Gimesia benthica: one gene and its partner. The protein of the gene in region 2 interacts with the protein of the main gene of each other region in a pairwise test. Links are inferred from orthologs where the notes say so. Each region holds a gene or a part of one and is shown on either strand. Other genes may lie near its edges. The genes, in order: dnaB and dnaA.

Region 1 (3,275 bases), 440 kb from region 2 along the record:
ATGGCAGCCGTGGCGGTTCCTCGCAGGGTGGTGGTTCATCCAGCCCGGCAGATTCCTTTTACGATTCACCAGGTGGAATGCCCGACGACGACGTGCCTTTCTAAGTGAAGGCCGTTTCAACGGAGCAGCACAACGAGTCAATTTTTATTCAAAACGATAGTAAAAACTGAAAATTACGGAAGTGATTGATAATGGTTCGCAAACAACGTAGCACCTCTGTGGTCGGTAGTTCCAAGTCATCTATCGAGGTTTTGCTGGCAGAAAATGTCGACAACCTCGGTGAGCAGGGTGACATTGTGCGGGTCAAACCCGGCTATGCCCGTAACTTCCTGCTGCCTTACGGCATGGCCACCATTGCCACTGAGCACAACAAGCGGATGGTGACACAGCACCAGAAGAAAGTGGCCGAGCTGGAAAAAGAGCATCTCAAATCGCTCAAGGGTCTGGCAGACAAAGTCAGCAAGCACAGCGTCACCATGGAAGCCAACGCCAACGAAGAAGGTCACCTGTATGGTTCGATCGTGGCTGTTGACATCAGCAAGTCCCTCAAGGAGAGCGGCTTCGAAGTCGATGCCGAAGCGATTCGCCTGGAAGGTCCGCTGAAAGAGCTGGGTATGTATACCGTCAAGCTGCAGCTGCACGAAAAGGTGAAGACCGAAGTCAAAGTCTGGGTCGTACCGACTGCAGAAAAAAGCTAACCCGTTTCGGCAGCAGGGCTGTCGAACTGCGTCATAAAAAACGAAGAGGTCCGGTTATTGCCGGACCTCTTTTGTTGTTATATGATGACGCCTGCAACACGACGTGCATTCGCCCGGAGCTGAACGGGGGGCTGCGTCGTGTGTTTTCATTTCATTGAGTCAAACGTTCCAGGGGATGGTCATGTCAGTTGCGGGCAAAGGAAATTTTCGCCGTCCAAAGCAGGAGTCTGTGGAAGAGCTGTTCGGTAAAGTGCCGCCACAGAACCTGGATGCAGAGAAAGCCGTGCTGGGCAGTATTCTGCTCGACAACGTGGTCATCGATGACCTCGTGCAGATTGTCAAAACCAACCATTTCTATAGCGATAAAAATGCGCGGATCTTTGCTGCGATTCTGCGCTTACACGATGCCGGCGTCCGCGGGATTGACGCGGTGACAGTGGCCGAAGAGCTCGACTCGAAGGGAGAGCTGGACGAAGCCGGCAATGTGATGTACCTGCACGAGATCCTGGAGAGCGTCCCCCACGCGGCGCATGCGGAATACTATGCGAACATCGTGCGTGACAAGTCGGTCCAGCGGGAACTGATTCACTCCTGTACCGAAATCATTCGAGAGAGCTATTCGCCGCAGGGCGACACTCTGGAAGTGTTAAACAAGGCCGAACAGAGTATCTTCAGTATTCTCGAATCGCAGGGAGAAGGGGATAAGATCGACATCAAGGACATCCTGATGGATGCCTTCGACCGGATCCACGAGCGAACCCAGAAAGAGGGATCACTGACCGGAACCACGACCGGGTTCGTCGATCTGGACGAACAGATCAACGGTTTTCAGCCTTCCGAATTGATTGTCCTGGCGGCCCGTCCTTCGATGGGGAAGACCGCGCTGGTCTGTAACTTCGCGGAAGCCGCCGCCGACGAGGGGGGCGTGGCCACGATCATCTTCTCTCTGGAACAGTCAAAGCTGGAACTGGCAGAGCGTCTGTTGTGTATCCGCTCGGGGGTGAATGGTCACTCGCTGCGTGCCGGGGATCTGGAAGATGACGAGCGGCACCGGTTGCTGGAGGCCTCTTCCCAGATCAGCGAGATGCCTCTGTTTATCGACGATAAACCGGGGCGGACGATTCAGGAAATCAGTGCGATCTGTCGGCGTTTAAAGCGGTTGAGTAACCTGGGGCTGATCATCATCGACTACCTGCAGTTGATTGAACCGGAAGACAAGACGATGCCTCGTGAACAGCAGATTGCGGGGATCACGCGGCGTCTGAAGGGGCTGTGCAAGGAATTGAATGTGCCGACGATCGCCCTGGCCCAGCTGAACCGCGGTGTGGAATTGCGTGAAGACAAGCGTCCGCGTCTGGCCGACTTGCGAGAAAGTGGAGCCATCGAACAGGATGCCGACCTGATCATGTTCCTGCACCGTCCGGACGCTTATGATCCCGAAGACCATCCGGGTCTGGCAGAAGTGGTTGTGGCCAAGCACCGTAGTGGTCCGACCGGGATTGTAAACCTGACGTGGCTCCGTGAATCGATGCGGTTCGGCAACTACACGAACCTGGATGTCCCTGAAGGGGGCTACATGGGAGATGATGGCGGAGGCGGCGGATTCGGTTAAACTCGCCTGGCTGCCACCGGGAATTCTGCAAACTGAGGAGGAGATGAAATGCGATCGACCTCTGAGTTGAAGTTGCGTGGCGTGGTGAAGTTTCTGGTGCTGTTGCTGATCAGCGTCGCTGCTGTTTCCAGGATGCAGCCCGCTTTCCCGGCAGAGGAGTCTGAGACGCAGGCGCTGCCCGGAAAGATTGAGCCGCCGTTTGGCTGGAACCGGACCGATAAGTATGTGCCTCCCGATTTCGAAGCGTTTTTCCCGGATGACAATGCAGCGGGCGCGCAGCTGGATCAGCTGATCGAAGGGAAGCTCAAGGTCTCCAGCACCGACGCGCGTCTGGCTTTGATTCGGCGTGGCCTGCGGAACTGTTCGCATCATCGGACCACACTGCTGGGGCAGGTGGGGAACCAGTATATCTGGAATCGCAAAGCGCAGGATCCCCGGGCGATTGAACTCATGTATCACGCGAGTGCCAGTAACCTGCCCGGTGTTGCGCATTCTGCGCTCTATCACGGTCCGACAGTGGTCTCAGATCGTTCGCCGAATCTGGTACGGATGCTGATGGAACGCTATCCGAAACTTGACGGGCAGATGCAGGATCGGATTGGCTGGGGGATGCGAACCTATGGGGACAAAGCACAGACGCGTGAGCTGCTGAGCGAGTTGCTGGATGATTATCGGCAGCTGGACGATCTGACGGTGGGAGCGACACTGGAGACCTGGCAGGCGGTGTTCGAGGCCGATCCGCCTGAGCTGGAGCGGTTTGATGATCTGGGGCTGTGGGTCATTGCTTTTCATCGTGCGGATGTTTCTGCAACCCATCCGCGGGCTGCGGAGATTCTGCGTGCGATGGTCTTGAAGGTGTTGCGCGGGCACGAGGATGCGATGCTCGAATTCGTAACGCGTGTCGACGCGGGACATGAGACAGCCGTGGTCCTGGTGCAGGGGCTGAAGTCACGGAAGTGGCTCAT
Region 2 (3,294 bases):
ACAGTACTGGGCCGATAAAGAGCAGCAACTTCAGAATCGTCAACAGCCACAGCAGCAGATGGCTGCCAGACCATACTCCAATCAGTCCTTGCCTCAACAGAACTATCAGGGGTATCCTCCAAATCAGTTGCAGGGACAGTACCGGAATGTACCACCCGGCTATCAGCCAATGCAGTCAGCGCCTCAACAGATGATGCCCGTTCGTGGTCCCCAGCCGGGACAACAGCTGTACGGAAATCAGTATCAGTCGACTCCAGGCCAGTTTCCCGATTACCGTTCGACACAGAGCGGCGCTCCGGAAGCCGGACAGAATCCTCCACAGAACGATCAGGACCTGATGCGGGAAGTGGCCCGCACTGGCATGAATATGGGCCCCGGTCAGATGTTTCCCATGAGTGATGCCGCTCCGGGACAGCTGCAGGGAAATAACTCGCCCCTGATGAGTTCTCAGATGGGATCTGGAGGCGTCATTCCTGCTTCAGCCCAGGTTCCTTTCCAGAATGCCTATGGAACGAATGGCCCGAACGGCCTCCAGCCACAAATGGGGCAGGGCATGTCACAGGGAGGTGTCAGACAGGCCGGCTATGAATACTCGGGTCAGCCTGCCGGGAAGGGCAATGTTTATCATGCCTCGATGCCGCAACGCTTTCCTGCACAGGGACAGCCGATGTCCTCGGCTTTGCCTCAATCGGAGATGTTCTCCAACAACCCGGTGGCGGCTCCGGCAAACGTGCGTCTCCAGAATGCATCAGAAACGGCCGCTGATTTGCGATCCGGCTATCAGGGTAACTTGAACGGAACACAAAATTTCAATCAGCAGTCGGCTTCGCCTTTCCAGTGGGGAAGTCAGCCGACAAACTCTCAATATCAGTTCTCAGATCCACAGAGACAATATTAAGTTCGCTCTGAATCAGTATCGCTGAATCAGCTGGCGAGTAACTGTTGTTCCAGAGATTCGATGATCTCTTCGGTTGGCCATTCCTGGAGAGCAACCTGAATGGAAGAGTGGCTCTCCAGCCATTTGCGAACCTGCTTCTCGGCGGACATGACAGTGCTGTGATTGCGTCCGCCGAAGTAGTCACCGATTTCGCTGTAAGCCGCCTGTGTCAGTTTGCGTGCCAGGAACATGGCCAGCATCCGGGGCTGGCTGATATTTCGGGCGCGACGTGACGATTTCAGGTCTGCCTCAGAAACACCAAATGTGGAACAGACAATCTGGTTGATGTCATCCAGCTTGATGATGCGAATGCAATCCCGTTCCAGGTCCGCCAGAACCTGACGGGCCATGCTGGTGGTCACTTTCTGACCAGTCATCAGGTGGCAGGTCTGCAGGCAGTTGACCGCACCTTCGAGTTCCCGAACGTTGCTGGTAAAGCGGCGGGCTACGTAAGCAAGTGCCCCTTCGGTAATTGGTGTCTTCAATTTATGAGCCCGCTGACGGGCGATTTCCAGACGGAGTTCCTTCTCGGGAGCTTCAATGCGACAGACCAGGCCGGACAGGAAGCGAGTCGTCAATTCTTCACTCATCTTGGTCAGCAGTCGAGGGTGACGGTCTGAAGAGAAGACCAGTTGTCGTCCATGGCTTTCCAGATGTTTGATCGTGTGCAGCAACTCTTCCTGGAAGTTGCGCTTTGATTCGAAGAAGTCGATGTCATCGATAATCAAAACATCGACATTACGGAACCGCTGACGAAAGCCGGGCAGCGAGCGTTCCTGCAGTGCCTTGGAGAAATAGTTACCGAACGCTTCCGCCGTCAGGTAAACCACATTCAGCGCGGGATACAGCTGACGAACTCTGCGGTAGAAGCCTTCCAGCAGATGCGTTTTTCCAATGCCGACGCCGCCATGAATGAACAGCGGGTTGTAAAGTGCGCCCGGTTCATCGCTGGCCTGGGTCGCTGCAATGTAAGCCAGTTGGTTCGACTTACCTTTGACGAAGGTAGACAGGTCCGCGAAGCGTCTGCCACGAAACGGGTTTGACTGCCGCGCCACTGAGTGCGAGTTCTGGGAACTCACGGATGGAGCAGATGCCTTCCGCTCAACAAATGGAACGTTACCAGACGAAGCCGACATGCTGCCAGATTTCTGCTGGCTCTCTTCAGAAGAACTGGTCACGGCAGCCAGTTCCGGATCGACTTCCAGACGGTATTCAGCAGAAGGTCCCACGCAGGCAATCGCGGTGGCATAGATTTTCGAGGCGAATTTTTTCTGCATCCAGGTGAGCAGAAACGGACTGGCAACGCCGACAATCAGCAGATTGCCATCCAGTTTGAGTCTGACTTTTCCTGCGAACCAGTTCTGGAAACCACGTTCACCGACTTGTTGTGCGAGCAACCGATAAATTGATTGCTCCTCTGACCCGGTTGTTGCTGGCCCCAGCTTGGCTTCCGTTGGTCGATTTGCAGAATCGCAAAACGTACCCTCCACTGCCAAAGACGTGGGTTGCATCTTGCACCCTCCCCCCCGCGCGCACCGTCTCCGTCCATAATGGTAGAAAGAGCCAAATCCTGCTCTCTCAAAGTCGTGTATGGTAGTGAGGTTTATTTGGAAATGATGCGCTATAAAGCTCCATTGTTAACAGCATCGTAAAGTTCTCAGGCATTGACTTCGGCGACACTGCGTTTACTCATTCAGTGGTTCTGATACTAGCCTGAATTGCTGGAGAGTCAAACGGAAACAGCGCGGAATTTTTTGAGAATTTTCAGACCGAAATCAAACACTGTTTTACCAGTAGAAAATGACATCCCGCGGAGAAAATATTTTTGGAAGCCCCGCTTCACGCTGTCGAAAACGTGTTAATTAAATTTTGGTTTTTTTCCCGGGAATTGGGAACGAAGTCGCGCGTGGACGCTTAATGTGTTTTGTCTGACAAAACCCAACTCTTCATAAATCTTTATCGCATAGGAATTTTTGTGATCCACGGCGAGAGTTAACGCAGACTGATTGTGAGCTCGTGCCTGCTCCAGTCCGAATTGGATCATCGCGGAACCTGTACCCTGTCCCCGCTGGTTCGGAGCGACCCCCATGTAAACGACTTCCCAACTCAAATCGGACTGATGTTCAGACAGGAGTAAAATGCCCAGGTCGGTTTCTCCCCTTTGAAACAGGTACCAGTGGGCCTGGTCCGAGTCCCCTGAACTGCGGTGCGATTCCAGCGATTCCTCAGCCGTGCGTACCTGATTCAGGGCAGGGCAGTCGTGAGATTCCTGGTGCGTCAATTCCAGCATATCGAGAAATCGCTGACGGTTCTGCACGGCATCGAAACGGACCGGTTCAATCTGTTTCTCTTTCAGC

Evidence for each region.
Region 1: the proteins of dnaA (region 2) and dnaB interact in binary tests that used the Escherichia coli proteins (3 or more experiments, as listed by UniProt). The link is inferred for Gimesia benthica from one-to-one orthologs.

Annotation. Positions count from the first base shown.
Region 1 is NZ_CP043930.1:2,174,175-2,177,449, reverse strand. The notes cover bases 142-3,094. They hold dnaB (replicative DNA helicase), read left to right. Parts: upstream 142-879; coding sequence 880-2,310; downstream 2,311-3,094. Other genes in these bases: F1728_RS08195 (hypothetical protein), read left to right, coding at 2,359-3,094; rplI (50S ribosomal protein L9), read left to right, coding at 192-698. Outside these bases: ssb (single-stranded DNA-binding protein), read left to right, coding at 1-104; more of F1728_RS08195, read left to right, coding at 3,095-3,275. UniProt on the Escherichia coli protein: The main replicative DNA helicase, it participates in initiation and elongation during chromosome replication. Travels ahead of the DNA replisome, separating dsDNA into templates for DNA synthesis.
Region 2 is NZ_CP043930.1:2,612,114-2,615,407, reverse strand. Bases 187-3,158 are described here. They hold dnaA (chromosomal replication initiator protein DnaA), read right to left. Parts: upstream 2,449-3,158; coding sequence 925-2,448; downstream 187-924. Other genes in these bases: F1728_RS09825 (GNAT family N-acetyltransferase), read right to left, coding at 2,796-3,158; F1728_RS09835 (tetratricopeptide repeat protein), read left to right, coding at 187-898. Outside these bases: more of F1728_RS09835, read left to right, coding at 1-186; more of F1728_RS09825, read right to left, coding at 3,159-3,294. UniProt on the Escherichia coli protein: Plays an essential in the initiation and regulation of chromosomal replication. Binds in an ATP-dependent fashion to the origin of replication (oriC) to initiate formation of the DNA replication initiation complex once per cell cycle.